Regions from separate parts of the Arthrobacter sp. KKT183 genome, predicted to be linked through region 1. Evidence: riboswitches for the same ligand, from Rfam matches in the RefSeq annotation. Region 1 holds a riboswitch; each other region holds the start of a gene.
What was found. Region 1 has a riboswitch for cyclic di-AMP ahead of ACZ2GY_RS01450 (NlpC/P60 family protein). Riboswitches for the same ligand answer to the same signal wherever they lie in the genome.

Region 1 (7,589 bases):
GGCAAGTCTGTCGGCGACCTCGGGCCCGAACAGTTCTATCAGTACGGCACCGTCGTCGGGACCCCGGCTCCCGGTGACCTGGTCATCCGGCCCGGCCACATCGGCATTTACGTAGGTAACGGCGAAGTCATCAGCAGCGGCATGAACGGTGCGAACCTCACCCTCAAGCACCCGCTGTCCGACCTTGCAGGCTCGTCCTACGTGCGAGTCAACGGCTAAGTATTCCTAGAGCGTTTCCCTAGGATGGGAAAGCGGCAGGCACCTTGGAACGGGGGTGCTTGCCGCTTTTTCTTCTGTTCACCACTTCCAAGGTCCAACGGGCCAGCGTTTAGCTATCCAACGACGCCAGGCCAGGTGTCATCGCGGCCATCGATCCATCACTAGGTGGGGCTGATTCCTCGACTCGGAGTGAAGCGGGCGTCAGCTAGAGAACAGATTTCCTGAAGACCATGCTGGGCACGGCGACTTGATGGGGCGGGCAGGCCTGCCAGGAGAAACAAACCAGAACGAACAGATGCAGGTGCAGGTTCAGGTCGATCATGACCTCGCAATCAGCTCAGGTCGACCCGGTGCGGGATGGTTATATGACTGGTGCGACCCGCGCGGCGGTGGCCCCTCCGCTGCAGCTCGACGCACACTGCAGTTCCCGCACTGGATGAGAAACCGCGGAGGCCGGGATTTTTCCTCGCCCTCTAGTGCTTGTCCTTGACTAAAACCAGCTGCCGGGGTCCACGAGCGTGTCATTGATCATAACTTCGAAGTGTAGATGGCAGCCGGTGGAGTTGCCGGTGGTTCCGACTCCGCCCACAACGTCTCCCCTAGTAGCTGTCTGGCCAACGCTGACAGCAATCGTGGCGAGGTGGTTGTAGGTGGTCTTGAGCCCATCCCCGTGATCAATCACGATCCGGTTGCCACCACCGTAGGGGCTCCATCCGGCTTCGGTGATGACTCCGCTGGCAGCGGCCATGACGGGGGTGGAACATGAGCCGGTGAGGTCGATGCCGGTGTGCATCTCACCCGGCACCCCGGTCAATGGGTTCGTGCGATATCCGAAGGTCGAGACCGTGCTCATCTGGGCCAGTGGTGCGCCAAGGCCGGCCTGTTCAACTGGTTCGACCGCAGGTTCAGTAGTAGGTTCTTCGTCGGCGTCATCGCCGGGGTCCGTCTGGATGGGACCATCAGCCAACAAGTGGGATGAGTCGACCGACCCTGTCGCCGGCTCAGTGGAGGCAGCACCGGGCACCGCGACACGGCTGAAATCCACTTCGGCCTTCGGATCGGCCTCAACGCTGTGCGCTCGTGGCTGTTGAGCGCTGTCCGCGGCCGAGCTGGTGGTGGATGATTCCACCGATGATGGCACCGCTGCGGTCAGGGGGATGCCCGCGAGGAGCGCGCCGCTGAGCACGCCGACGGCCGAGATTGCACCGGCGATCGGGGCGACAGGTGAGGCGTGGCGCTTCGTCGCGCTACGGCTGGCCGCGCGGCGGCCCTGCTGGTGACGTGGTGTGGCCGGTTCTGCGCGACGACGTCCTGAGGCGGCGCGGCGTCGACCGTGCGCGTTATGGGAAGACAACGATGATCTCGTCTCGCTCAGCGGAAGGGGTGAGGGCATGCCGGAGCGCAGGGGGATGGCTCCGGCATGCCCAGGTGTGGGTAGGCAAAGAGCTTGGGGCGGTTCGCAATCGCCCTGTTGACCCTTTTCCTGCCCGGCTTAGGTGGCTGTTAGCCGTTGACCCGGACGAAGGATGATCCGGGGAGATCGCTCAGGGGGTGCAGGAGGGTGTCATTGACCCCGTTCATGCCACTGCTGATGACCTGGCCGTTACCTACGTAGATGGCGATGTGGCCGGGGCGGATGACCAGGTCACCCGGTGCGGGAGAGCCGACAACGGTGCCGTACTGGTAGAACTGTTCGGGCCCGAGGTCGCCGACAGACTTGCCGATGGATCGCAATGCGACCTCGACGAGGATGGTGCAGTCCTGGGTGCGGCCGATCTGTGCGTAGGCGGAGGCCACCAGCGCGGCACCGACACTGCTGCTGGCTGCAGGGGCAGGAGCTGGCTCCGGCTTGGGAGCAGGGGCAGGCGCCGGTGCGGCGGGAAGCGCCGCGGCAGCCTGCAGTGCCACTTCCTGCACCGCAGGGGTCTGCTGTACCGGGGCGGGCTCCACCGTCTGCACTGCTGCCAGTGACGCATCGGCCTCGGGTGCCGGATGCTCCACGAAGGGAGCCGGTTCAGCGATCACGGGAGCGGGCGCAGCGGTGACGGCTTCGCGTTCGAAGGTGACAGCGGCCGAGGTATCCGCGGACACCGGCTCGGCTTCCACGGTGGTAACCAACGAACTGGTACTCACCTGACGCTGCGGTGCATCCAATGCCTGGGCAGGAAGGCCCGCGGTGAGAACGAGACCAGAAGCTGCGGTGATCACCGCAGCCTGACGGCCCGCAGAACCCATATTGGAGGAGACAGCCTTGGAGATAACAGCCAACGTATTGGTCTGGGCGGGGACTGCGCGGTGGCGCGCGGGGGCATGCCGAGTGGACATAAGTCGAGTACCTTCTCCCAACGCCTGCGAGGTTAGCTGTCGGGTTCGGATGGGAGTCACCCGGCCGTGAAAACGGCTTAACCCCAAGGACCCTCAAAGCATGGGCCCGCGTACATGGTTCCCCCGCCTCTGCCAGCGGAAAACGGACGACCCCACCACGGTGACAGAGCTCGGCGATCCGTGTGGGAGTGCCTCCATGGGACGCAGGCACGAGATTGAGGGTATCTCATACCAACGCCAAGATCACAATTAGGTCACGGCGCGTCTCCGCATCCCCGCAGGGAGCATCTTGTCCTCGATGGATCCGTGAAAACCACCCCTGGGCAGCTGGGCAGCTGGGTAGCTGGGTAGCTGTTAGCTCAGACCGTCGTGGTCGCTCTGCACATGCAGCTCCTGTCCAGCTGGACCTGCGTCGGGCAGCCATCACCGGCTGAGCCCCGATTCGATCCCGCACAGGATGGATCGGTACTCTGATATCAGGCACGAACATGCAGGAGAACGGGAAGGAGCGGAGCGATGAATAAGCACCCTGGAATCGCCCTACCCCTGCCTCTTCCACGCCGCTTGCCCCAGACAGCTCTTCTCTTCCTTAGCCTGACCGCCGTCATCGTGGGCATTCTTGCGATGCATGTGTGGATGGGCGGGCATGGTGCCTCACACGCCGTCGGTTCGGCTGCCACGGCGGCGCCCGCAACTGACGTGCACCATCAGGGTTCCATGCCAGCTTCTGCATCCAACCCTGCGGATTCGGGTATGGCGCTGAATCTGGATTGTGCGGATACGTGCGGTGAAGAGATCGCCGCGGGTGTGTGCATCCTGGCGTTCCTGGTGGTTTCCTTTGCAACGGCTATCGTCCTCAGGAGCCGGCTGGCCTATGGCCGTGTTCGCTTGCGGGGCCCACCGCCGGTTGTACGGCTTCCCCGCACTTTCGTGCCTTCGCTGACACTGGTTCAGCTCTGCATCAGTCGCACGTAAGAGTCGCGTAGTTACCCGACTCCGATAACGGGCCGACGGCATCCCGTCGTGCCCGCCACCTGAAATGCAGATAGCTCGACCATCGAAGGACACACCCTCATGACCAAGCGTTACCTTTCCATGTCCGCGCTGGCGATCGCCGCGACCCTCACGCTCGCCGGTTGCGGATCCAGCGACACACCCGGCACTGCTACGGCACCGGAAACCAGTGCCGGCTCAGCCGCACCGGAAACCACGCAGGACACCGCGGCCGAACACAACGATGCCGATGTCATGTTCGCCCAGATGATGATCCCGCACCACCGCCAGGCCGTGGAAATGAGCGAGATCATGCTCGAGAAGGACTCCATCAGCCCGGAAGTACGCGACCTGGCCACCCAGATCAGAGACGCGCAGGCACCCGAAATCGAGACGATGACAGGCTGGCTCGAAACCTGGGGTGAACCGGTCGAACCCGAAGGCGGCATGGAAGGCCACGACATGGGCAACATGGGTGGCTCCGGGGAGATGCAGGGCATGATGACCGAGGACGAGCTCGCTGAACTGGAAGCCGCCGAAGGTGACGAAGCGGCGCGCATGTTCCTTGAGTCCATGACAGCGCACCACAACGGAGCGGTCGAAATGGCGCAGGAAGAGATCGAGAACGGGCAGTACCCGGACGCCATCGCTCTGGCCGAAACCATCGTGGAAACGCAGCAGGCCGAGATCGAGGAGATGGGAGCCCTCCTGGCCGAGCTCTAGAACGGGCGAACCCAGTCTCGGGGAGGCGCCTGATCACCGGCGCCTCCCCGGAACCGGGCGAACCTTTTTCCCGTTACTTCACCTTGGTTAGAGAGCAACACATGCGCCCAAGAATTTCCGCGACCCGCTTTCTCCGCCGCCGCCTGGTCCTGCTCACGGTGGCGCTCGTTTCGACGGTGTCCCTGGCGGCCTGTTCGGCGCCTTCGGCAGCACCGCAACCAACCAGCACACCTAACAGTTTTCCCACCGGTCATGTGCACGGGATGAGCGTTGACCCTGGCACTGATCGGGTGCTGTTGGCCACCCACGATGGGTTGTACGACGTCTCCACCTCCCCCGCTCAACGTATCGGTCCCGTGATCGACCTGATGGGATACACCGCCGGGGGAAACAGCACCCTGTACGCATCGGGGCACCCGGGACCGGACACGGATCTGCCCAACCCGGTGGGGTTGCTCCGTTCCACCGACAGCGGCAAGAGCTGGGAACCTATGTCCCGGCAGGGCCAGTCCGACTTTCATGCTCTGACCAGAACCGGAACCGGAGAATCCTTTGTCGGATACGACGGCCAACTGATCACCAGCGAAGACGGTCTTCAATGGGAAGCTGCGGAAACCCAGATCGCTCCCTTCGACCTCTCCGGCGCCACAAGCAGCGATGTTGTACTGGCCACCACAGCGGACGGGCTCTACCGTTCCACCGACGCCGGGTCCACCTGGAGCCTCGTCGCTGACAGCCCGCTACTGTTGCTGACCGCCCTGGCCGGGGATAAGGCGGTCGGTGTCACACCTGAAGGTGACATTCACACCAGCGCAGACGCCGGGGTGACCTGGGCGAAGAAGGGCTCCATCGGGGCCGCACCCACCGCCATAGACACCCATACCGACGACGGAGCCGACCAGGAAATTTGGGTCGCCACCGAAACCGGCGTGAAAGTGTCCGGTGACGGCGGAACCTCATTCAACGACCTGGTCCCCTGATGCACGGACTCCACTATCCGATCTGGAGAGAAATGTCCCAATGGCGCGGATGGCATAAGACCACTTTCCTGCTCCTGGTCGCCGCCATCGGCTACCTCCTGCTCCGGCAAATGTTCCCTTCCTGGGTGTCGGTACTGATCGTCCTACCCGTGGCGATCCTCGCCGCCTACACCGCCTCCTCCGATGCCCGGCGTGATCGGCGAGAAAAATGAGCAAACAACTCTTCCAACACACACCAACCGGTGCGCCGCGCCGGCAAAACGGCGGGAAACACCGGCCACGGATGAATCTTCCGGTCCTGTTTCTGACCCTGTCATTGCTGATCTCTGGGTGCGCCGCTACCGATCCGCTGGCGCAACAGGCCAAAGCCGGAGATAACAAGAACTACATCGCCGGTGACGGTTCGGTGAGCGAGTACGCCCCCGAAACACGGGGAGAACCGGTGGAACTGACCGCCGAGCTCTACGACGGGACAGTGATCTCGTCAGCCGACTGGACCGGGCAAGTGACTGTCCTGAACGTGTGGTACGCCGCCTGCGCGCCGTGCCGTGTGGAGGCCCCGGACCTGCAAGCACTCTCGCAGGAACACCAGCAGGACGGTGTTCAGTTCTTCGGGGTGAACATTCGGGACCAACGGCCGACCGCTGAGGCGTTCGAACGGAACTTCGGCATCACCTATCCCAGCTTCAACGACCAGGACGGGACTGTTCAGTTCACCATGGCAGAGTATGTGCCGGCGCAGGCCGTACCAAGCACCCTGGTATTGGACCGTCAGGGCCGTGTTGCCGCCCGCATCATCGGGTTGGCGGAGAAAAGCACCCTGAAGGCTCTGATCACTGATGTGGTGGCCGAACAATGACGCGGCTCATGGAGGTCCCGGCCATGGTCATCTCCACCGTAGCTAATCCATTCGCTGAGACCATCCTGAGCGGTTCGCTTCTGCTGGCGGTTCCCATTGCTGTGCTGGCAGGGTTGGTGTCCTTCGCCTCACCGTGTGTCCTTCCTCTCGTGCCCGGCTACCTCGGTTACGTCACAGGCCTGACCGGGGTCGATCTCGCCCAGCAAAAACGCGGTCGGATGCTCGCGGGTATCGGGTTGTTCGTTCTGGGATTCTCGCTGGTGTTCATGCTGATCGGTGCGGTGTTCGGGCAGCTCGGTGCGTGGCTCCAGGCGCCGGGGCAGGCGTGGATCACCCAGGTGCTCGGTGTCCTGGTGATTCTGATGGGTGTGGTCTTCCTCGGTGGTCTCTCCTGGTTCCAACGGGAAGCGAGAATCCACGCACGCGTACCTACCGGGCTCTGGGGGGCGCCATTGCTTGGTGTCACCTTCGGCCTCGGGTGGGCACCGTGCATCGGCCCGACCCTTTCGGCTGTCCAGCTACTGGCCTTCACCGACGGATCCGGTGCAGCTAAGGGCGCATTGTTGACCTTCTTCTACTGTCTGGGCCTCGGTGTGCCGTTCCTGCTCATAGCGCTCGGAGCCCGCCGCGGCATGGGAGCCCTGCGCTTTTTCCGCACCCACCGTCTGGCACTGCAACGGTTCGGCGGCGGAATCCTGATCACCCTGGGATTGCTCATGGTCTCCGGCGCCTGGGGGGCCTGGGTCGCGGAACTACAGAACTGGTTCGCCAACGACATCCGACTCCCCATCTAAACCCCTCCCACGCCTACGCCTGACAGCTCACCCCATCAGACCAGGCTCCCCACCTATCGAAGCGCCCCCTGCGAGGTCATCTTCGACATCACCGCCATTGGATCACCATGAACACAGCAGAGCCCCTCACCTACATTCCTTCCCCGTCCGTCAGTTCCCTCTCGCTGGGACCGGTTTCAATCAGCTTCTACGCAGTGTGCATCATGACCGGCATCGCCGTTGCCGTGTGGCTAACCAGCCGCCGGCTTACAGCGCGCGGAGGCAGTCCCGGGCAGGCTCTGGACGTGGTGATGTGGGCCGTACCGTTCGGGATCATCGGCGGGAGGCTGTACCACGTCATCACCGACTACCAGCTCTACTTTGCCCCCGGGAAGGACCCCTGGGGTGCCCTACGGGTATGGGAAGGCGGTCTTGGTATCTGGGGGGCGATCGCCTTGGGCGCTGTCGGCGCCTACATCGGCTGCCGCAGGAACAAGGTCAGCTTCCTGGCTTTCGCTGACGCTGCCGCGCCCGGCGTCCTCATCGCCCAAGCGATCGGCCGATGGGGAAACTGGTTCAACAATGAACTCTACGGTGACCCCTCGACCCTGCCCTGGGCCCTCGAAATACACGACATGGACCTGCCGGCCGGTTCTGCTCGGCTCGACGCCGCCGGCGACCCGATCATTCTGGGGTACTTCGCCCCGACCTTCCTCT
Region 2 (7,589 bases), 440 kb from region 1:
ATTCCGTGCCCTCCGTGGCCGGTGTCGTGCCGGTTCCCCTGCGGGTCTGACTCTTTCTCGGGTCCATCCTGCCCGCGTCGCGATTTCTGCGGCGAACTGCTCACCGATTCCTCCCTCCGCTACGGTTTCACTGAACTAGTTGAGGGTCGCGAGCAGTTCCTCACAGGCCTTCTCGCATCGGCGGCATGCTTCAGCACAGATCCGGCAGTGATCATGCATATCGGAGTGCTGCCCACATTCATCCGCGCAGGCCTTGCACGCGATGCGGCATGCTTCCACGATCGCCCTGGTCAGGTTTGCGTCGTAGCCGGTGTGCCGGGACAGCACGTTCCCGGTCGTGGCGCAGATATCCGCGCAGTCCAGGTTGGTGCGAATGCATTTGGTCAGTTCGGCGACCATGTCCTCGCTCAAGCAGGCATCGGCGCAGGCGGTACAGGTCTGGGCGCATTCAAAGCAGGCTTCGATGCACGCGGCGAGTTTTTCCTTGTCCACTCCTCCCAGATCCTTCGGGTAGGTATCGAGCATGGACGTCACATGATGTGTCATTGGTTTCTCCCATTATTGGTGAAGGCTGACAGATACAGCCCTGTTTGGTGAAGTGTTGTCGCGGGAAGGTGTAAGCCCGCGTCCAGCCGACATGTCGGCGAAAAGAATGCGTTGAACTACCGCCTGCCCGGATGCTTGAACCGGGGCGCGAGGGGACCGCCCGGTCTATGTCCGACTGATCGATAGCGCGGTCAAGGACGGGGTGAAGTGCTCCAGTTTTTCCAGCGTTGGGTCAGGCTGGGCAGGAGGCATCAGAGCAGCAAAAGGGAGCTGGCTAACGGGAACGCTGAAGTTCGCAGGATTGTCACCGAGGACAGCACGGTGTGCAGGAGGCGTCGCTTCGGAAGTATCTGCACGTTGTTGGCAACAGGGAACCGTAGCCGGAGACCCCACGGAACCATCAGCTGCCTCTACAGGGGATGCTTCGCCAACTACCGCGACAGGCGAAGTGTTCACCGCCATGCCCATGGTTCCTCCGGGCCCGTGGCTCATCTGCAGGCACAAGGCCGCAGCAGCCGAGGTGGAAAATGCCACCAAAAGCGAAAAGGCCAGCATCACCTGCAGCACCGTTCGAACGGTGCCATGTAGGCGAACGCGTGCTCGCTGCGAAATGGTTGTTCCCTCCCGAACGACTCCTCTAGCTGTCCGACCACCCTAATGAATACTAAGCATGGTGACCAGTGCCGGTTTCTACTCGTCGGGTTAGCCGAAAGAGGATGCCCGCGAAACGCGCCAGGGCCCGTAACTGCAGTCCCACGTCGTCTGGAAAACCGCACGTCGTCTGAAAAACGCTGGAGAAGGATCATGCACGACACTGCAGCCAGAGGGCCAGCGCATGGGGAGCGAACATCAGATTCGTTACCTGAACGTGACATTTCATACCTAAGAGGGTATTCTCGTGAGGTATTCCCGGCACCAGCCGAGAATATTCCTGTGCAGAATGCCGAGTCCTGCCGCTGCCCGGGATCCGTCCGTAATTCCGTTCGGCAGGAACGGGGGACCCACAGATTTACGGGCCATCACATGGTCCTTGGGGTTAAGACGTTTCTGCTTCCGTCCCGGAAGACGAGAAACGACCGGGTGACTCCCATCCGAACCCGACAGCTCACCCCGCAGGCATGGGAGAGGCAATCACGCATGTCACGCAACATTCCGGCGCGCCACCGCGCCACCGTCAATCACTCGATCGTCCTTAAGGGACTGTCCCACTCGACCAAAACCGGTGCCGTCGCACTGGGTCGGCCGGCCATTATCGTCGCAGCAACAGGCGGTCTCGTTGCTGGCGTGGGGGCACCTGCCCAAGCGGGAACCTACGCCCAGGAAGCAGCTACCACAGCCACCCAGGCGCCGGTCTCCGCCCCAGTCGCGGAAGTTCCGGCTGCATCCTCGGCATCGGTTCACACCGTGGTTTCCGGCGACACCATGGGGGGCATCGCAGCCCGCTACGGCATCGAACTCAATACCCTGCTCGCCCAGAACAACCTGTCCTACGCGTCGATCATCTACCCCGGACAGCAGGTCACAGTGTCGGGCGCAGCAGCCGCCTCGACCGATGCTCCGGTAACCGCAGCCCCGGTAACCGCAGCCCCTGCCGCCATCCCGGAAGCGGCACCGGCGAACCAGGTTTCCTACACAGTGGGTAGCCAGCAGGAAGCCCGTATCTCCCTGGCCTCAAGTAGCATCACTCCGGCCCAGCAGTCAGCTCCGACTGCTTCCTCAAGTGGTGTCGGTGCCGCTCTGGTTGCCTCGGCGTACGGCCAGCTTGGTTCCATCCAGGACTGCACCATCCTCGTTGAGGTTGCGCTGCGCTCCATCGGCCTCAACGTAGGCGATCTTGGGCCGACCCAGTTCTACCAGTACGGCACCGTCGTCGGGACCCCAGCCCCCGGTGACCTGGTCATCCGGCCCGGTCACATCGGCATCTACGTCGGTAACGGCGAAGTAATCAGCAGTGGAATGAACGGTGCAAACCTCACCATCAAGCACCCACTGTCCGACCTCGCAGGCTCGTCCTACGTACGAGTCAACGGCTAATCTCTAAGCCGTTTCCCTAGTGTGGAAGAGCAGCAGGCACCTTAGAACGGGGGTGCTTGCTGCTCTTTCTTTTTGCCCAGGACGTGGAAGTACTGCGCCCGGCGTTCAAATGTCCAGCAACAAACCGGCTGGAACTTCTCCGGGATCAAAACGAGCCCACCTGAAATGAAGCCCACCCAAGGGATCTCAGGTATAGATTCCTCGTACCGTGACCGCAACAAGGCTCGGGATGGCGTCCCGGGAGGAGAGCGATCGGGCGGAGCTGAGGGCCTCGATGCAGTACCTGGCAAGGTCCGCCGGGTCCATCGCCAAGTCCGCGGCACTCTCCTGAGCGTCTTCACGGATAAGGTCCGCGATGAAGGCCTCAAGGTGCTGATGCGCATGATCGATATGAGTGGCCCGATGCAGGGCCGGGGCAGACGCGTCGTGGCTCGGCCTGTCATAGACGATCAGCGCGTAGGCCTCTAACACGGCCAGCAACTGCCGTCCCGTGCCGGCTGCTTCAATTCCTAGCGCCGATGAACGATGATGACACCCGCGAGTGGGGGTCGGCGACGTCCCGCGGGGAGTGGGCCCTCATGTACGTCCGGGGGCTGACCATCAGGCAAGGCAAAAAACAACTGTGAGTCTTACGACGGCTGGTCTGGGACTAGCTGGCAGTGTTGATGCCGGTCGTTCTGCCTGGCGCGTGACTCGAAAAACAAATGGCCCCCTTGCGGGTGCATTTCCCCCGACTTGTCCGCGCTGGGTGGGGCGGCCGGCGTTGACCTGTTCCACGTCGGTGGCTTGATTAGAAGCTTGCCCAGCCCCTGCGGTTGTGGCTCATCACAGTATTGCCTCGAAGTGACTCTTCCCGGGTCCAGTGCCGGTCGTGATGCGACCAGTCTTGCCCATTTGAAAGGAAGGAGGGTGGCCGCGTTGACTACCGTTGCGCAGACCCGCCCGTTCGTCATCGGCGTGGACTGCCACGCCCGCACACACACGTACGCCATCATCGAGGCCCGCACCAACCGACAAGTCGCGTGCGAGCAGTTCCCGACCACCTCGGCAGGGATTTCCCGCGCACTTGCCTGGGTAGGTCGACGGACAGACGGCGATATGGCCTGTCTATGGGCCATTGAAGGTATCGGCTCTTATGGTGCACGTCTGGCCCGGGCAGTAGCCGACGCCGGCTATGACGTCGCCGAAGCTCCACGGATGAACGCCCGAGGTCGCCGGGCGATCGGCAAATCCGACCCGCTGGATGCCGCCGCCATCGGAACCGCAGTCATCGGCTTAGAGGAATCACAGCTTCGAACCCCGCGCCGGGATGAAGGAACCCGTGCCGGACTCAGGATCTTGAGCGCAGCCCGGGATCAGTTGACCCGGGAACGAACAGTGAATGTCAATGCACTCATCGCCTTGCTCCGGGCACATGATCTGGGAATCGACGCTCGTAAACCGCTGGTTCCCGCCCAGATCGCCACGATCACCAGATGGCGGGGACGACAGGAGCAGATCGAACTATCGATCGCGCGCGAGGAAGCAGTTCGGTTGGCGCGCCGCGTTCACGAAGTGACCACTCAGCTGACCGCGAACCAGAAGCGCATGACAGAGCTGATCCAGCAAAGCCCCGCTGCGCCGCTGTTGGAGATGGTGGGCACCGGGGCTGTCACGGTCGCTACGGTCATGACAGCTTGGTCGCATCCAGGAAGGGTTCGCAGCGAAGCTGCCTTCGCCTCCCTAGCAGGGGTGAACCCCTTGCCAGCCTCAAGCGGTAACACTGTCCGGCACAGGCTCAACCGGGGCGGTGATAGGCGCCTCAACCGAGCCTTGCACACCATCACCATGACCCGGATGGTCCACGACCCCGGAACCCGGGACTACGTCGCCAAACGCACTCAAGAAGGCCGCAGCTACCGCGAAATCCGCAGATCCCTCAAGCGCTACATCGCCCGAACCCTCTACCGCCAACTCAACACCCTTTACGCCACCGCGGAACCGGCCCCATCCCACGCTGCCTGTCCGGTGAAGGCGGTCCAAACACCCCGATTTCAATCGAGCTGTAGTTTTGAAGCCCAATAGAAAGTGCTCTCGAACGGAGATTGTTGTGTCACTGAGCGAACTGGCTCACGAGTACAGACCCGGTCGAGCTGCCTACGACGCAGGCCAGAGGACATTTGTTGGACTTGTGATTGGCGGCCCGTACGAGGACTGTTTCATTCACGTCGGCACATGGAGAATCGTGCCAAAACGCCGATTCCTGCTGTTTCCTGGACGTACTGAAGGTGACGATTTCGGAGGGTACTTCGCGGACTTCATCGGGACTTCTCAGCATCACGACGAGTCCTTCGAGTACACCGAGAACCCGCTGAACTTTGACCAGATGGACGATTTCCTGCGGCAGCACGACATACTCTGGGCAGCTCCTGACGACGTCGATGTTTTCGCTCGCGCGTATATCCCTCACATAACCAGCAGATTCCGAACGCCCAAGCCACGCAAGCCAGTTGAACCTCTTCCGCGCAACTGGCCGAATCCGCCCGAAGGATGGGAGCGATAACGGTCCTTTCATTCTGAGACACCAGCGGAAGGAGTCAGGAATGTCGGCGGAAATGGCCGCGCTTCATTCAGACCAGGATCGGCAGCGTTACCATCGCCCGATCCAGCAGCCCATCCAGATGCCTTAGAAAAGTACGGCTTTTCAAGACACGTAGCCAAGGGGCCGCCTGAGCCGATCGAGTGGGCGGGGTGCTGATGGAGGGTTCGCAGGGATCACCAGGAGAAAGGGCGTCCGCTGGCGCGGCCGGCTGTGGGTCCAGTGCCGGCTCCGCAGGGCTCCGCCGCCTCTGGCCCTGTTCTGTCTACGACGTCTTGGCTGCTGTCCTGTCGGATTGTACGTGCCCGCTCCGGCCGGTCTAGCCCCTCCTTCGTCGGGGCCTGCAATTCAGGAAATGTCCCTGCAGCGCTCCTTCGTCGCTGATTTCCTCCGGGAATTTCCCGCCCCTTGCCTTGCAGGTAGACGGGCCTCCGTCGGCCACAGCTCCGCAAGCTTCGCCAGCAGCCAAAACAACGGGGGAGAGGAGAAGCCGGCCGGTCACCTAAGCCGGCCCGGCAAAACAACTTGGTCCGCACCCGCACCCATTTCCAGCCGCTTGACAGACATAGAAGCGTCGGGGAAGATTTGTCGCTAGCTGGTTCTACGGTTGACTGAGTGTGGCGAGGCGGCGCTGGTACTCCTCGTCGTCGATCTCACCCCGGGCAAAACGGGTGCGTAGTACGCTTTGGGCTTCCTCTGCCGCGGAGGAGGAGTCGGCAACCTTCGTCACGTCTTTCTGCCCAAGCCGGATGGAAAGCATGATCAACGCCACCGTTGCTGCGGCCATGAGAAGCAGTAGCAAAATGAACCAAATCACGACGCCGCCCATCATGCCCCCGTCCATCATTCCGCCGTCCATCATTCCATCTGTCACGGTCGCACCTTCCGATAGGTTCCGGCTTTGACTGCCCAGCAAATGTATGTGCCTGGGCGTCAGCTTGGGATGTAGTTGGAACTGGCACGGGGCCAGGGGATAGAGTGTCGTCTTGTAGTTACTATAGTCGATAGTAGTAGTGAGCACTCCAGTGTGGTTCCGGGTAAGTGTGGAGCCCGGTTCGGCCTCCCGGTGGTCACGGGTCCGCCTGAGCCCAGGCTGCCGGGCAACGCTGGGCGCCCGTACCCGGGGTTCGTTTCACCTCTACATTCACCGGCACCAGGCACCACTATTTCGACCCCCATACGGATGGTGCGCAAAACGGTGCTATCCACCACAGGAGGAACAGCATGCACGTCACTGTCATCGAAACCCCGCAGCTGGGTGACCGCAGCTACCTCGTGCACGACGGGCAAGTCGCCCTGGTCATCGATGCACAACGTGATATCGACCGTATCGAGGTCCTTCTCGACCAAGCCGCGGTGCAGCTCACCCACGTGGCCGAGACCCACATCCATAACGACTACATCACCGGCGGGCTCGTCCTGGCACAGAAACACGGAGCCGCGTACCTGGTCAATGCCGCCGACGAGGTTTCCTTCGAACGCACACCGATCTCCGACGGTGAAACAGTGCAGGTTGGCGAACTCAGCGTGAAGGCCGTGGCGACCCCCGGCCACACCCACCACCACCTTTCCTTCGTGGTGACCCACGGCGAGGACCAGGCCGTGTTCTCCGGTGGCAGCGTGCTCTATGGTTCTGTGGGCCGTACCGATCTGCTTGGCTCCAAGTACACGGTGGGCCTGACGCACGACCAGTGGGTTTCCGCTCGCCGCCTGGCGAGGGAGGCTGAGGAGAAAGCAGTGTTGTACCCGACCCATGGGTTCGGTTCCTTCTGCTCCTCGGGCCCGGCCACCGGAGCCTCGGAGTCAACCCTGGGCGAGCAGCTCACCACCAATCACGTCTACACCGACGGGGATGAGGAGCACTTCGTCACTGAGTTGATCGCAAATCTGACCGTCTACCCGAACTACTACGTGCACATGGCGCCGGCCAACGCCACCGGTCCCAGCGAGCCCAACCTCGAGGTGCCTGATTCACTGGACCAGGATGAGCTGAAAGCCCGCCTGGAGGGCGGGGAGTGGGTGGTGGACCTGCGCAACCGAGTGGCGTACTCCTCGGAGCATCTCAAGGGCACGATCAGCTTCGAGTACGGCACCGGTGGAAGCTTCACGACCTTCCTGGGCTGGGTCTTCCCCTATGATCGCCAATTGACTCTGGTGGGCTCGCGTGAGGATGTGGAGAACGCGATCCGTGACTTGTCCCGGATTGGTATCGATAACCCTGACGCCGCTCTAGGGGAAGATCCCGAGAAGCTTGCCCCGGGCGCGACCGTGTCCTCCTACCCGCGCGTGGGCTGGGGCGAGGTGCTTACCGGCCGCCCAGCGCAGGAACAGATCCTGGACGTGCGCCGAGCCGAGGAGTACGAGGCCTCCCACATCGACGGTGCGGTCAACATCCCGCTGCACGAGCTGATCACCCGCATGAACGAGCTTC
Region 3 (7,589 bases), 430 kb from region 1:
ATCCGCCAGACCCAGTTGGAGGAGATTGGGCAGATGCAGTCCTGGCTGGAGGAATGGTACGACCGGCAGGGCGGCCGTCCCTCCGGTACGGTCTAAGCACCACAACACCGGGAAACAGGCATACGCGAGGGGCCGGGCTTTTTCCCGGCCCCTCGTGCTTGCGCGGGATTATAACCAGGTAGCGGGGTCGACGAGCGCGTCGTTGATCATGACTTCGAAGTGTAAATGGCAGCCGGTGGAATTGCCGGTGGTTCCGACTCCGCCCACAACGTCTCCCCGGGCAGCTGTTTGGCCTACGCTGACGGCAATGGTGGCGAGGTGGTTGTAGGTGGTCTTGAGCCCGTCCCCGTGGTCAATGACGATGCGGTTCCCTCCACCGTAGGGGCTCCATCCGGCTTCGGTGATGACTCCGCTGGCAGCGGCCATGACGGGAGTGGAACATGCGCCGGTGAGGTCGATACCGGTGTGCATTTCCCCTGGCGACCCGGTCAGTGGGTTGGTGCGATATCCGAAGGTCGAGACGGTGGTCATTTGGGCCAGCGGTGTGCCGAGGCCGGACTGCTCAGCGGGTTCGGCCGCAGACACATCCTCCGTATCATCGCCGGAGGTCGTCTCGATGGGACCATCGGCTAGAAGGTGGGATGAATTCACCGACCCAGTCGCCGGCTCAGTGGAGGCAGCACCGGGCACCGCGACACGGCTGAAATCCACTTCGGCCTTCGGATCGGCCTCAACGCTGTGCGCTCGTGGCTGTTGAGCGCTGTCCGCGGCCGAGCTGGTGGTGGATGTTTCCACGGACGATGGAGTCGCTGCGGTGAGGGAAATGCCGGCGAGAAGAGCGGCGCTGAGCACGCCGACGGCCGAGATCGCACCGGCGACCGGGGCAACGGGTGAAGCGCGACGGTTCGTCGCGCTACGGGTCACGGCGCGACGGCCGTGCTCGTGACGTGGGGCGGCCGCTGCTGCGCGGCGGCGTCCTGAGGCGGCGCGGCGCCGACCGTGCGCGTTATGGGAAGACAACGATGATCTCTACTCACTCAAACGGGGTGAGGGCATGCCGGAGTACAGGGGGAAATTACTCCGGCATGCCCAGGTGTGGGTAGGTGAAGAGCTTTGGGGCGGTTCGCAATCGCCCTGTTGACCCTTTCCTGCCCGGCTTAGGTGGCTGTTAGCCGTTGACCCGGACGAAGGATGATCCGGGGAGATCGCTCAGGGGGTGCAGGAGGGTGTCGTTGACACCATTCATGCCGCTGCTGATGACCTGGCCGTTACCTACGTAGATAGCGATGTGGCCGGGCCGGATGACCAGGTCACCTGGGGCTGGTGAGCCGACAACGGTCCCGTACTGGTAAAACTGCTCGGGCCCGAGGTCGCCGACAGACTTGCCGATGGATCGCAGTGCGACCTCGACGAGGATGGTGCAGTCCTGGGTACGGCCGATCTGAGCGTAGGCCGAAGCTACGAGCGCGGCACCAACACTGCTGCTGGCTGCAGGCGCAGGAGCCGGCTTCGGCTCGGGAGCCGGCACAGGAGCCGGAGCGGGCAGTGCCACTTCCTGCACGGCCATTTCCTGCACGGCAGGGGCCTGCTGTACCGGGGCGGTTTCCACCGTCTGCACGGCTGCCAGTGACGCCTCGGCTACGGGGGCCGGGTGCTCGACGACAGGAGCCGGCGCAGCGACAACTGGAGCGGGCGCAGCGGCGACGGCTTCGCGTTCGAAGGAGATATCGGCCGATGTGTCCGCGGACACCGGCTCGGTTTCCACGGTGGCGACCAACGAACTGGTGCTCACCTGACGCTGCGGTGCGTCCAGCGCCTGGGCCGGAAGGCCAGCGCTGAGAATGAGACCGGAAGCTGCGGTGATCACTGCAGCCTGGCGGCCTGCAGATCCCATATTGGAGGAGACAGCCTTGGAGATGACAGCCAACGTATTGGTCTGGGCCGGAACTGCGCGATGGCGCGCGGGGGCATGCCAAGTAGACATAAATCGAGTACCTTCTCCCAACGCCTGCGAGGTTAGCTGTCGGGTTCGGATGGGAGTCACCCGGCCGTGAAAACGGCTTAACCCCAAGGACCCTCAAAGCATGGGCCCGCGTACATGGTTCCCCCGCCTCTGCCAGCGGAAAACGGACGACCCCACCACGGTGACAGAGCTCGGCGATCCGTGTGGGAGTGCCTCCATGGGGGGCAGGCACGAGATTGAGAGTACCTCACCCCGCAGCGATTATCACAATTGGATCACGGCGGGTCTCCCCCTTGCCGCTGGAGGCTCCCGCCCTCATGGGGATCCGCGGAAACTATCTCTTGACATATACCCTGGGGGGGTATAATTTCGGAGGTACTGGATGACATTGTCCGGTTCCTCTGGAGCCGCACGTTCGACCAGTCCCCACATCATGCGCGACGGAAGCGCCCCGACATCCAGCGCTACCTGATCCCGCTCACCACGTAACGCAAGGAGTTCCCATGTGTGGCCCCCCCACCGCTGATCTGCGGCTGACTGAAAAGAACTCGGTCGGCTGCGCCTGCTGCGCCCCGCAGTCAGACGTTCAAGCCGACCCAGTACCTGCAGAAGCAGTTAATACCGAATTCGGTGTGGAGGGGCTGAGTTGCGGTTCCTGTGCCTCCAAGGTTGCGGACGCACTGACGACCCTGGACGGGGTTTCCGGTGTGCGGACCGACCTGGTCCCGGGAGGAACCTCGACCGTGCACGTCACGGGAAACCGTGCTTTGTCCGACGCCGAGGTCGCCCCGGTGATCCAGGACGCCGGATACTCGCTCACGACCGCCTGAGCAAGGAGGTACCACCTCGCACGAGGAAAGGACATGGCCATGAACACCAATCATCACAACCAGCCAGACCACAGCCACGGAACAACCACCCCAGGTGTGATCGATGAGGACACCCATGGACAGGCGATGCCCTCGGATCACCCGCATTCAGCGTTGGACGAGGACCACCGCAGCCATGAACACGGCCAGCACGCCGGACACAGCACAGCAATGTTCAAAAACAGATTCTGGATCAGCCTCGCCCTGACCATCCCGGTAGTCCTGTTCAGCCACATGTTCGCGATGATCCTTGGCTACACAGTCCCGGACTTCCCTGGAGCCTCGTGGATCTCCCCACTGTTGGGCACGGTCATTTTCGTGTACGGCGGCGCACCCTTCCTCAAGGGAGGGTGGACCGAGCTGAAATCCCGCCAACCCGGCATGATGCTGCTGATCGCCATGGCGATCAGCGTGGCATTCATCGCCTCCTGGATCACCACCCTGGGGATTGGGAACTTCAACCTGGACTTCTGGTGGGAACTGGCCCTGCTGGTCGTCATCATGCTCCTGGGACACTGGATGGAGATGCGCGCCCTCGGATCCGCGGCAGGAGCCTTGGACGCACTAGCTGCGCTCCTGCCCGATGAGGCCGACCGCGTTACCGCCTCCGGAATCGAAACCGTACCCGTCAGCTCCCTGGTTACCGGTGACGTCGTCCTCGTCCGCTCCGGTGCCCGCGTACCGGCGGACGGCGCCATCGTCGACGGTTCAGCGGAATTCGACGAATCCATGATCACCGGTGAGTCCCGCACCGTACCCCGCAACGTCGGCGAAACCGTCGTGGCAGGAACGGTCGCCACGGACAACTCCGTCCGGGTCAAAGTCACTGCCGTCGGCTCGGACACCACACTGGCGGGAATCCAACGCCTGGTAGCCGAAGCCCAGGCGTCTTCCTCCAAAGCCCAGGCCCTGGCCGACCGGGCGGCCGCACTGCTGTTCTACTTCGCCCTCGGCGCAGGGATCATCACCTTCATCGCCTGGCTCCTGCTCGGAAGCCCGGACGAAGCGGTCATCCGCACCGTCACGGTCCTTGTCATTGCCTGCCCCCACGCCCTCGGCCTTGCCATTCCCCTGGTGATCGCCATCTCAACCGAACGGGCAGCGAAATCCGGGGTGCTGATCAAGAACAGGATGGCACTCGAACGCATGCGAACCATCGATGTGGTCCTCTTCGACAAGACCGGAACGCTCACCGAAGGCAAACATGCCGTGACCGCCACCGCACCCGCGGCCGGCACCACCACCGCTGAACTTCTGGCCCTCGCGGCCGCCGCCGAGGCCGACAGCGAACACCCCGTCGCACGGGCCATCGTCCGCGCAGCCCAGGAAGACGACAATGCCACCGGTCTCGGATACAAGGGGACCGGATTCGCGTCGATGACCGGGCGGGGAGTGCGCGCCCAGGTAAACGGCGCTGACGTCGCCGTAGGCGGACCGAATATGCTCCGCGAACTCGGACTCACCGTGCCAGAGGAGATCACCAACGAGACTCTGGAATGGATTGATCGTGGAGCGTCAGTGCTGCACGTCATCCGCGCCGGTGAGGTTGTCGGCGCCCTCCGCCTTGAGGACCGCATCAGGGACGAGTCCCGGGCCGCGGTACACGCCCTGCAGCAGCGCGGAGTGAAAGTTGCCATGATCACCGGCGACGCCCGGCAGGTCGCTGACGCGGTGGCCAGGGATCTCGGGATCGACGAGGTCTTCGCCGACGTCCTGCCTCAGGACAAGGACAAAAAGGTCACCGAACTGCAGCAGCGCGGTCTGAAGGTCGCCATGGTCGGGGACGGGGTCAACGACTCCCCTGCCTTGGCTCGCGCCGAGGTAGGTATCGCCATCGGCGCCGGAACCGACGTCGCGATGGAATCCGCCGGAGTCGTCCTGGCAGGCAACGACCCCCGATCGGTGCTGTCCATGATCGATCTGTCCCGGGCCAGCTACCGGAAGATGATCCAAAACCTCGTCTGGGCCACCGGCTACAACGTCCTGGCCGTTCCCCTGGCCGCCGGGGTGCTTGCCTTCGCCGGGATCGTTCTTTCCCCGGCGGCAGGTGCGGTCCTGATGTCGGTATCGACCATTGTGGTCGCGCTGAACGCGCAGCTCCTGCGCCGGATGAACCTGGATCCGGCAGCCCTCACCGGCTGAACACCGATTCGATCCCTCACAGGATCGATCGGTACTCTGATATCAGGACCAAGAACCTAGTAGAGCGGGAAGGGGCAGAGCGATGAACAAGAAGTCGAGAATCGCTTTGCCCCTTCCACGCCGCTTCCCCCGAACAGCTCTTCTTTTCCTTAGCCTGACCGCCGTCATCGTGGGTATCCTTGCGATGCATGTGTGGATGGGCGGGCATGGTGCCTCACACGCCGTCGGTTCGGCTGCCACGGCGGCGCCCGCAACGGCTGTGCATCACCAGGCGATCACGCCGGCATCTGCATCCGACACCGCAGACCCGGGGATGACCCTGAACCTGGACTGTGCTGATACGTGCGGTGAAGAGATCGCCGCGGGTGTGTGCATCCTGGCGTTCCTAGTGGTTTCCTTTGCAACGGCTATCGTCCTCAGGAGCCGCCTGGCCTATGGCCGTGTTCGCTTGCGGGGCCCACCGCCGGTTGTACGGCTTCCCCGCACTTTCGTGCCTTCATTAACACTGGTTCAGCTCTGCATCAGTCGCACGTAAGAGTCGCGTAGTTACCCGACTCCGAAACGGGCCGACGGCAACCCCGTCGTGCCCGCCGCCTGAAATGCAGATAGCTCGACCATCGAAGGACACACCCTCATGACCAAGCGTTACCTTTCCATGTCCGCGCTGGCGATCGCCGCGACCCTCACGCTCGCCGGTTGCGGATCCAGCGACACACCCGGCACTGCTACGGCACCGGAAACCAGTGCCGGCTCAGCCGCACCGGAAACCACGCAGGACACCGCGGCCGAACACAACGATGCCGATGTCATGTTCGCCCAGATGATGATCCCGCACCACCGCCAGGCCGTGGAAATGAGCGAGATCATGCTCGAGAAGGACTCCATCAGCCCGGAAGTACGCGACCTGGCCACCCAGATCAGAGACGCGCAGGCACCCGAAATCGAGACGATGACAGGCTGGCTCGAAACCTGGGGTGAACCGGTCGAACCCGAAGGCGGCATGGAAGGCCACGACATGGGCAACATGGGTGGCTCCGGGGAGATGCAGGGCATGATGACCGAGGACGAGCTCGCTGAACTGGAAGCCGCCGAAGGTGACGAAGCGGCGCGCATGTTCCTTGAGTCCATGACAGCGCACCACAACGGAGCGGTCGAAATGGCGCAGGAAGAGATCGAGAACGGGCAGTACCCGGACGCCATCGCTCTGGCCGAAACCATCGTGGAAACGCAGCAGGCCGAGATCGAGGAGATGGAAGCTCTCCTGGCCGAGCTCTAGGACGGGAGCCCGGTCCGGGGAGGCGATCACAGCCTCCCCGGACCGGGCCCACCCTCTTTCCGCCGCTTCCCCTTGGTTAGAGAGCAACAATGCGCCCTAAAACTTTTCCTATCCTTCTCCGCCGTCGTCATGTCTTACCCACGGTGGCCCTCATCTCGATGGTGTCCCTGGCGGCCTGTTCGGCTCCTTCGGCAGCACCGCAACAAACCAGCACACCGGACAGTTTTCCCACCGGCCATGTGCACGGCATGAGCGTTGACTCTGGCACTGATCGGGTGTTGTTAGCCACCCACAATGGGCTGTACGACGTCTCCTCCTCCCCCGCTCAACGCATTGGAGGCGTGATCGACCTGATGGGATACACCGCCGGTGAGAACAGCACCCTGTACGCATCCGGGCACCCCGGACCGGACACGGATCTACCCAACCCGGTTGGGCTGCTCCGCTCCACCGACCGTGGAAAGAGCTGGGAGCCCATGTCCCGGCAGGGCCAGTCCGACTTTCATGCTCTGACCAGAACCGGAGAATCATTCGTCGGATACGACGGGCAACTGATCACCAGCGGTGATGGTCTGCAATGGGAAGCTGCGGAAACCCAGATCGCTCCCTTCGACCTCTCCGGCACGACAAGCAGCGATTTTGTGTTGGCCACAACCGGGGAAGGGCTCTACCGTTCCACCGACGCCGGGTCCACCTGGAGTCTCGTCGCTGACAGCCCGCTACTGTTGCTGACCGCCCTGGATGGGGAAACGGTAGTCGGTGTCACACCTGAAGGTGACATTCACACCAGCGCAGACGCCGGGGTGACCTGGGCGAAGAAGGGCTCCATCGGGGCCGCACCCACCGCCATAGACACCCATACCGACGACGGAGCCGACCAGGAAATTTGGGTCGCCACCGAAACCGGCGTGAAAGTGTCCGGTGACGGCGGAACCTCATTCAACGATCTGCTGCCCTGATGCACGGACTCCACTATCCGATCTGGAGAGAAATGTCCCAATGGCGCGGATGGCATAAGACCACCTTCCTGCTCCTGGTTGCCGCGATCGGCTACCTCCTGCTCCGGCAAACGTTTCCTTCCTGGGTGTCGGTACTGATCGTCCTACCCGTGGCGATCCTCGCCGCGTACTCAGCTTCCTCCGATGCCCGGCGCGATCGGCGACGAAAATGAGCGGACAACTCTTCCGGCACACACCAACCGGTGCGCCGCGCCGGCAAAACGGCGGGAAACATCGGCCACGGAAGAATCTTCCGGTCCTGTTTCTGACCCTGTCATTGCTGATCTCTGGGTGCGCCGCTACCGATCCGCTGGCGCAACAGGCCAAAGCCGGAGATAACA
Region 4 (7,589 bases), 500 kb from region 1:
AGGGGTGTGCTCGTACCATCCGTGCTGTTCCGCTCCGCCTCGGGTGGGGCTGCCGTTAGCAGCCCTTCGAGTAGTAAATCACTTTCGACCAAGGACTTGCGGGCCGGACCTCTCACCTCAGCACCTGCTCGTTTACCAATCCAGAGCGCACTGGAAGTGACGGGCATTGATTCCAGTGCACCTATCGTGACGAGTTCTCCGGATACTGAGAGTACGAGTGCCGGACGGGGCGATCGCGTCACACAGCTGTGTTCAGTGCCCGCACCGGATCGAAGGCACCGGGATCCTACATTGCGGGGACTGCCGGATTGACCAGCGGACGCTTCCATTTGATGCTGCAGATGTGATTCTCGCCCTCTAGGTACGTCCGTCCCCCCGGACCTCACCTTTCTCGTACACATCGGGAACGCCGTCACGGTCGGCGTCGACAGAATCGAGTTCCTCAATCTCCCGGTAACGGCGGTTGCGGACCCGCAACAGCACGCTGGCCAGCAGAGAGGCCAGGACGGAGGCGCTCAGAACGGCAACCTTGGCCTGATCGGCCGCGCTGCTGGCCGGGTCGAAGCTCAGCTCGGCGACCAGCAGCGAAACGGTGAAGCCGATACCTGCCAGCAGCGCCACGCCCACCAGGTCTATCCATCGAAAGGAGGGATCCAGGTGACGGCGGGTGATCTTGGTGGTCAGCCAGGTGGTGCCGAGTATCCCGATGGGCTTGCCCAGTACCAGGCCGACGACGATGCCGAGTGTCACTGGTGCGGTCATCGCGGTTGTTATTCCTTCCCAACCCCCCACAGCAACCCCTGCGGAAAAGAACGCGAACACGGGCACGGCGAAGCCTGCCGAGATTGGGCGGAAACGGTGCTCGAATTCCTCGGCGAGGCCACGCCCAGCCTCGGGACCCTCGCTGGCTTGGCCCTGCTTAACTGGGACCGCAAACCCGAGCAGGACCCCCGCCACCGTGGCGTGGACACCGGCTTCGTGGACCAACGCCCAAACCACCAGCCCCAGAGGCAGGAGGATCACCCAGGCAGCCCAGGCATGAAGCCCGAAGAACCGGCTGTAACGCTGGGCGAGGAAAGTAAAGACACCCAGTGGAACCAGGGCCAGCAGCAGCGGGGTGAAGGCCACCTCTTCGGTGTAGAACACGGCGATGATCGTAATGGCCATCAGGTCATCGACCACCGCCAGGGTCAGGAGGAACAGCCGCAGGGCAGGGGGCAGGTGGGATCCGATGATGGCCAGCACCGCCACCGCAAAGGCGATGTCTGTAGCGGTTGGGATGGCCCAGCCGCCGGCGGTTTCGGGGTTGGAGGCGTTGAATGCGGTGTACAACAGGGCTGGGACGATGACCCCGCCCGCAGCGGCCGCTACAGGCACAATGGCCTTACTGAATTGACGCAGGTCCCCGGCTACGAACTCGCGTTTGAGCTCGAGGCCCACAAGGAAGAAAAATATGGCCAGCAACCCGTCGGCGGCCCACGTGCCGAGGCTAAGCCGAAGGTGCCCGGGCTCGTAACCGACCTCATAGTCGCGCAGGGCGAAGTAGCTTTCCGCGAACGGAGAATTCGCCCAGACGATTGCGACCAGCGCCGCGGCCACCAGTAGCATCCCGCCAACGGTCTCCTTGCGCAGGATCTCTGCAACCCGCAACACCTCACGGTAGCTGCCCCGACCGAGGGTGTCGTGGCTGTGATCCTCCGGACCTGGTGCCCGGTCGTGGCTGGACATCGCGGCGACTCCTTGTGGTGTGTTTCGAGCGTACGCGGGACAACCAAAGTCCCGGCTCACTGGAGCGTTAGTCTACGTAGAATTATTGGCGCGACCGACAGCCAGGCCCTCAACGAGGCGCTGCTTGCGGTAATATCGGCCTGCCATAGGGAACGCACTGAGTGCTGTGTCCTCGGCGGGGCCGCAATTGCGGCTTTCTCTTAGACCTTAATCATTTTCGTTGTCTGTGCCGTCGGAGGCCTTGTAGTGAAAGCAACTGCGGTGATCTTATTCGCCACACGTGCAAAGGCAGGAGTACTGCTGGTGACCCTGCTGTGCCTGTTCTGGCTCGCTGTCTCCTTTCAACGAAGTGTCCTTCTCCTCGGCGACCCAGCCCCCGCGGCACAAGTGTTCGGAATCGCTTACCTACTCCTGCCCCTAATAGGGGTGTGGGCCGTCTTCCACGAAATTGTGTTCGGTATCAGGGCACAGCGGATGGGTCGCATTCTGGAGAGCGAGGGGTCGCTACCGGTGGATGATCTGCCGCGCTCCCCTGCGGGAAGGATCATCCTTGCTGCAGCCGATGAACGATTCCCCCGGTTCAAGGCAGACGTTGAGAAAACACCTCAGGATTGGAGGAGCTGGTATCGGCTTTCCTGCGCCTATGATGCTGCAGGTGACCGGAAACGGGCCAGGTGGGCGCTGCGCGAAGCAGCTAAAATTCATGGCATTGATACCCGTTCCCCTTCCCTGTCGGTTCCGTAACTACCACACCCTGGTAACACCACCGTTACCCGCAGGTAACTCGGCTCGGCACGGTAAACAGAAACGAAGTGATTGATGAATCCCTGGCTGGCGGCCCTCATCCCCGTTGCATTGGTTGTTCTCCTGGGAGGGATCGCCTTCGCTGCCGGCCGCAGGTCAACATCATTGCCCTCGCCGCCCCGGGGGTACCGAACCGTCACCGGGAATCCGGAAGCAGGGAAAGCCAGCGTTGGGCCCGACCTGCTTCATGTAACCCTGAGGCAGACGTTGAGCGATAGCGGCCGATTGCTGTTCCGCGCTCCAGATGAGCGCACGATGTTGATTCAGTACCTTGACGTCGGTGGGCCAAATTCCGGGTCCATCTACTCTTATTTGCGCGTGCTGGAACGCGATTTCGGCGAGTATCTGTCCTTTGCGGTCAGGCACCTGCCCTCAACGGAGGACGCCTGGACGGCAGCGGTCGCTCTGGAGGCGGCAGATAAACAAGGCAGATTCCGGGACTTCCTTGCCGCTCTGGAAGATAACCGCTCGGATCCGGTTACTACCGGAAGCCGTGAGAACACGTCGGTCCACCAGCGACATCGAGAAATCGCCCGGGATCTTGGACTGGACTTGGCAAGGTTCGATGCCGACGTGGCAGACCCCCGAACGATGCAGCAGGTTGAAGCCGACCGAACCGAGGCTCAGAAGGCAGGGGTAGAGAGAGGTTCGACGTTCTTCCTGCTGGACGGGAAGTCACGCCAGGCCACATCCTTCGACGGGTTCCGCGAACAAGTAGCCGACGCGGTGCACCGGACACCAAATGGGGCCACCCCGCGTCCCGTCGAAGAGGGCAGGCCGCAGCGTTAGCGGAAACTGAACCCGGATCTCGGGAGCAGTGGAGCGTTGTCAGGACGTCGCGAACTAACCTCCGCCGGGAATCCTCTGTTGAAGGCCAAGAAGTTGATGGCAGAACATGCTAGCGCGTTGGAGAAGACGCGATGTGCGTTCTGAGTTCCTGGAGAACCCCGTCGAGATCTTTCAGGTCCTGCACTGCCGCAGACAGTAGCTGCTGCTGAACAGTCCACCCCTCGTCCGGTAAATCATGATCAGGACGGTGACCATCGCCTGCCGCTTCACAGGCGTCCCGTATCTCCAGAACGGTACGAACCAGGGCGGTTCGAATAACTTCAAGCTGCGCTAACCGATCCCCGGACGGCGCTCGACCTGTAATTGCGGACACTCCTCTCACAGCGGGGTGTCCGTTGCGAGAGCTCACAGCCTATCCAACGCCCGAGACAGAGGCTACGTTCCTCTACGTCCGCGGCGGCTGGCTGGTCATCCGGTGATAGACAAAAACCTTTCTTTTCGTTCCAGCTCCAATGTCGCCCGAAGCTTCCTCAGGCGGTTCCCTTCAGCCCCTGCCCAGAATCCATCGGTACGCTGGACTGCGCACCGCCCCTGTCGGTGCGACGAGGGCTATCAGAGCGGGCCCTCAGTGCCGGTAGCCGCCGCCCCTGCTGTGCGGTTACCGGCACGCCCATCTTGTTGGGTGTTGTGGATGCGTTCGATCCCGGGAATGACAAAGAGGAAGGGGAGGACAACCCGTGTGGGTTGGCCTCCCCTTCCTCTTATGAGTGTTGGTTGCGTTATGCGCTGACGCGGACGTAGGAGGATCCTGCCAGGTCCGAAAGCGGGTGTAGCAGGGTTGCGTTGACGCCGTTCATTCCGCTGCTGATGACCTGACCATTACCGACGTAGATGCCGATATGTCCAGGACGGATAACAAGATCACCAGGTGCGGGGGTGCTGACCACGGTGCCGTACTGGTAGAACTGGGTCGGACCGAGGTCCCCAACGGACTTGCCGATGGAGCGCAACGCAACCTCAACAAGGATGGTGCAGTCCTGGGTGGCGCCGAGCTGCCCGTAAGCAGAAGCAACCAGCGCCGCACCAACACCGCTGGCCGCCACAGTCGATGCCTGGGCAGGAGCACGCTCAATGGTGCTCGACGCTGTGGTGATGCCCATGGTGCTGGTTTCAACCTGCGCAGGTACTGCCGGTGCCGGAGCTACCGGCGCTGGAGCAGCTGGAGTTGCTGCACCGTTCGGGTGGCTGGCGCCGCCGCCTGCCAGGGCGATGACATCGCCAGGGTAGATGATGGACTCCCATCCGAGGCCGTTGGCCGCGAAGATTGTTTCGAGGCTGACCCCGTAGGAAGCCGCGATCTTCCCAAGCGTGTCCCCCGGCTGGACAGTGTGCGTAGCAGCCCCGGGTGCTGCTACTGCAGCTGGTGAGGCGACACTAACTGCTGCGGTGGCCGCGGTGTCCACCGCTTGCTGCGCTGCGGTGGACGGGGTGGAGGTCGCTCCGGCGGTGGCTGGCAGTGTCGACCCGAGCATCAGGCCGGACACGGCAACAACTACAGCTGCCGGGCGTCCCATTGTTGTAACCCCGGAGGAAGCCGCTTTGGCAACATTGTGCAGGGGGTTGGCGGGGACGGCACGGTGACGTGCGATATGACGGTTCTTGGACATGGTTAGCCTCTCCCAATGCCTGCGAGGTTAGCTGTCGGATTCGGATGGGAGTCACCCGGGCATACAGCAGCACTGAAATGAGTGCGGCTTACGCCTTAACCCCTAGGATTTCTTTCGAAACCCGCTTACCGGTTCCCCCGCCTCTGCCGTGATTCGTTTCGGAACGGACCTCCGCAGCGACAGAGTTAAGCAATCTGCTGGAGGGGTGTCACCCATATCTAGGCCCTGACACCGCGAGAATCATATCTGTAGTCACACTGAAAGTCACAATCACATAACGGCAACGCCGGATGGTGCTCGATAGTCCAAGGAAAGACAACTGAGGGAGTTGGTTGTGAATGTCTCCCAGCCCTCCGCATACGGTAATCGGCGGCGATGTCTTCACCCAAGATGAGACAGAGGAGGCGGTGTGTCCTCGTGCTCCCTAAATGGGTTTCAACTCCGATTCTCTGACGAAGTTTCCCGGCCAGCGGCTAGAGCAGGTGTGGTGTGTGGTACTTCGCGTTCGGCGGCGGCTTGCGCTTCCCGTTCGGCCCTGTCAGCACCGAAGATGGCCCGCATCGTGAAGTAGAAGATGGTACCTACGGCCGCTGAGGGCAAGAGGACGGAGATGTATTCCATGGCGGCAGTCTACGTTGGCAGCCATCCTCCTGGCTTCCCGCGAAACCATCCGAGGGGAGCCGCCAGGCCATTAAGTTTCCGGTTTGGTGCAGCCGTCACAGTAACCGGGTGGCGCTCCGCTGTGCCGGCAACAATGCTCCGGGATAACAGAACCGGTGCATCGATGTGTAGGGGGACGTTGGGCTCTATGAGAACATCTGCAAATGCACACCAAGCTTCTCCCACGGCGGCTGACCGGCATTGACGCTGCCCGGGGAGTGGCGCTCTTCGGGATGATGAGCACCCACGTTTTTCCGCTCTACTCCTCAGGCACCGGCGAAGCAACGTGGACAGCGCTGGCCTTTTCCGGCCGGGCCTCAGGTCTTTTCGCCGTCGTCGCAGGCATCGGACTTACCCTCCTCACGGGCGGAAACTCGCCGCACCGTGGTGGTGTCCTTGCTGCAGACCGCAGGGGCATCGCTATCCGCGCCCTGATCATCGCACTAATCGGGCTGGCACTTGGCTCAGTGGAGACGAACATCGCGATCATCCTGTTCCACTACAGCATCCTGTTTCTCGTCGCCCTGCCCTTCATCGGGCTGCCGTTCAAGGCCCTGGCTGGGTGGGCTGGTATGTGGATGCTGCTATCACCGGTTGCGGCGTACCTGCTACGACCGTTGGTGCTGCAGAAGGTGGATCCGCCGTCCTTAGGTGCTAACCCGCTCTTCGGGCACTTCATCACACCTCAAACGCTTTTCGCCGACATCTTCCTAACGGGTTATTACCCCGTGTTGCAATGGATCACTTTCGTCTTGGTAGGTATGGCCATCGGTCGCCTCAACCTCGAGCGTCTTGGCGCCCAACTGGGACTGCTCGGTGTTGGCCTCACAGCGGCCGTCATGGCGAAGCTGCTCAGTTGGCAGCTGCTCGGGCCAGGAGGCGGACTGAAGGCCCTCTCGGAAACACTTGAGGGAAGCACCTACCCCCTTGAAGCGATGCTCCAGGTCGGGCTCGCCGGGATCGACCAGTACGGGACGTGGTGGTGGCTCGCGGTGAGTGCCCCGCACTCGGGTGCCCCCCCTGGACCTTCTGCACGTAGCTGGGTCAGCGGCGGCGACGATCGGTTTGTGTTTACTGTTGACGCGCAGGTATCGGAATCTTCTCCTGCCATTATCAGCGCCCGGGGCCATGACGCTGTCGTTGTACGCGCTGCATATATGCGTCATGAGCGTGGTTCAGCAACTCAATCCGATACCCCACCCGGTACAACTGTTCTGGGTGCAGGCGGTGATAGCGGTGGTGCTCGGCCTCATCTTCCACCATCTGAAATCCCGGGGCCCGCTCGAATCTCTCATTTCCCAAGGGGCAGGTGCAGCCCGGAGCAGTCGCAGCCGCCTGCGTATCTGAGAGCTACTGCACCAGCCGGAGGAATATTGGCCAGCGCTACGTCAGCATGCGGCAAGGAATCCGAGTGATTGTTCCTGGAGCCGACAGGCTGCCTGGGCCGCAGGAGAGCGGGTATTGGCTGGGCTACTCCCCGTCCCAGAAGGCTGGGGCAGCCTTCATCGGGTCGTTGAGGTCCACGTCGCCGGGTTTCAGGCCGACGCTGAACTGGGTCATCATGTCGTGGTCCTCGTGAGGGAGGTTGTGGCAGTGGATCATGTACTTTCCGCGGTGTGGACCGAATTTCATGAGGAGACGAACGGTTTCTCCTTCACCCACGTACACCACGTCCTTGGGTCCCATCTCATAGGAGAATGGAGGCCGGCCGTTACGGCTGAGGATCTGGAAGTCCACGAGGTGAATGTGGATCGGGTGGAACCAGCCACCCGAACTGTTTTCAAATTCCCAGATTTCCGTGGCGCCCAAGTCCGGGTCAGCGATGACCCGCCGGAATCCGCTGGCGATGATGTCCTCCCAGGAGTCCTCCCCGATGACCCAGACATCGTTATCGCGCTTCACCCGGAACTTGCGCACCCGGGTGTCGCGGGCCGGACGCAG

Region 2: it holds a riboswitch for cyclic di-AMP, as region 1 does, so the genes downstream of both, ACZ2GY_RS16545 (LysM peptidoglycan-binding domain-containing protein) here and ACZ2GY_RS01450 (NlpC/P60 family protein) in region 1, are expected to answer to the same signal.
Region 3: it holds a riboswitch for cyclic di-AMP, as region 1 does, so the genes downstream of both, ACZ2GY_RS16570 (NlpC/P60 family protein) here and ACZ2GY_RS01450 (NlpC/P60 family protein) in region 1, are expected to answer to the same signal.
Region 4: it holds a riboswitch for cyclic di-AMP, as region 1 does, so the genes downstream of both, ACZ2GY_RS16220 (C40 family peptidase) here and ACZ2GY_RS01450 (NlpC/P60 family protein) in region 1, are expected to answer to the same signal.

The regions. Positions count from the first base shown of each region.
Region 1 is NZ_CM145770.1:278,339-285,927, reverse strand. Features, by position in the region: gene ACZ2GY_RS01460 (LysM peptidoglycan-binding domain-containing protein) at 1-219, shown strand, start outside; gene ACZ2GY_RS01455 (M23 family metallopeptidase) at 710-1,573, opposite strand; gene ACZ2GY_RS01450 (NlpC/P60 family protein) at 1,723-2,544, opposite strand; cyclic di-AMP (ydaO/yuaA leader) riboswitch at 2,551-2,730, opposite strand; gene ACZ2GY_RS01445 (hypothetical protein) at 3,061-3,519, shown strand; gene ACZ2GY_RS01440 (DUF305 domain-containing protein) at 3,619-4,260, shown strand; gene ACZ2GY_RS01435 (F510_1955 family glycosylhydrolase) at 4,362-5,240, shown strand; gene ACZ2GY_RS01430 (hypothetical protein) at 5,273-5,452, shown strand; gene ACZ2GY_RS01425 (TlpA family protein disulfide reductase) at 5,524-6,099, shown strand; gene ACZ2GY_RS01420 (cytochrome c biogenesis CcdA family protein) at 6,096-6,893, shown strand; gene lgt (prolipoprotein diacylglyceryl transferase) at 7,001-7,589, shown strand, end outside.
Region 2 is NZ_CM145770.1:3,498,758-3,506,346, reverse strand. Features, by position in the region: gene ACZ2GY_RS16550 (four-helix bundle copper-binding protein) at 136-546, opposite strand; cyclic di-AMP (ydaO/yuaA leader) riboswitch at 1,479-1,680, shown strand; gene ACZ2GY_RS16545 (LysM peptidoglycan-binding domain-containing protein) at 1,684-2,580, shown strand; gene ACZ2GY_RS16540 (hypothetical protein) at 2,767-3,051, opposite strand; partial or broken gene ACZ2GY_RS16535 (IS110 family RNA-guided transposase) at 3,499-4,542, shown strand; gene ACZ2GY_RS16530 (hypothetical protein) at 4,805-5,122, shown strand; gene ACZ2GY_RS16525 (SHOCT domain-containing protein) at 5,760-6,032, opposite strand; gene ACZ2GY_RS16520 (MBL fold metallo-hydrolase) at 6,383-7,589, shown strand, end outside.
Region 3 is NZ_CM145770.1:3,507,348-3,514,936, forward strand. Features, by position in the region: gene ACZ2GY_RS16560 (DUF305 domain-containing protein) at 1-96, shown strand, start outside; gene ACZ2GY_RS16565 (M23 family metallopeptidase) at 169-1,020, opposite strand; gene ACZ2GY_RS16570 (NlpC/P60 family protein) at 1,169-1,984, opposite strand; cyclic di-AMP (ydaO/yuaA leader) riboswitch at 1,991-2,170, opposite strand; gene ACZ2GY_RS16575 (heavy-metal-associated domain-containing protein) at 2,467-2,793, shown strand; gene ACZ2GY_RS16580 (copper-translocating P-type ATPase) at 2,833-4,974, shown strand; gene ACZ2GY_RS16585 (hypothetical protein) at 5,057-5,509, shown strand; gene ACZ2GY_RS16590 (DUF305 domain-containing protein) at 5,609-6,250, shown strand; gene ACZ2GY_RS16595 (F510_1955 family glycosylhydrolase) at 6,499-7,209, shown strand; gene ACZ2GY_RS16600 (hypothetical protein) at 7,242-7,421, shown strand; gene ACZ2GY_RS16605 (TlpA family protein disulfide reductase) at 7,418-7,589, shown strand, end outside.
Region 4 is NZ_CM145770.1:3,433,286-3,440,874, forward strand. Features, by position in the region: gene ACZ2GY_RS16200 (TrkH family potassium uptake protein) at 1-19, opposite strand, end outside; gene nhaA (Na+/H+ antiporter NhaA) at 358-1,728, opposite strand; gene ACZ2GY_RS16210 (hypothetical protein) at 1,990-2,472, shown strand; gene ACZ2GY_RS16215 (DsbA family protein) at 2,548-3,321, shown strand; gene ACZ2GY_RS16220 (C40 family peptidase) at 4,101-4,988, opposite strand; cyclic di-AMP (ydaO/yuaA leader) riboswitch at 4,991-5,174, opposite strand; gene ACZ2GY_RS16225 (heparan-alpha-glucosaminide N-acetyltransferase domain-containing protein) at 5,813-7,063, shown strand; gene ACZ2GY_RS16230 (multicopper oxidase family protein) at 7,119-7,589, opposite strand, start outside.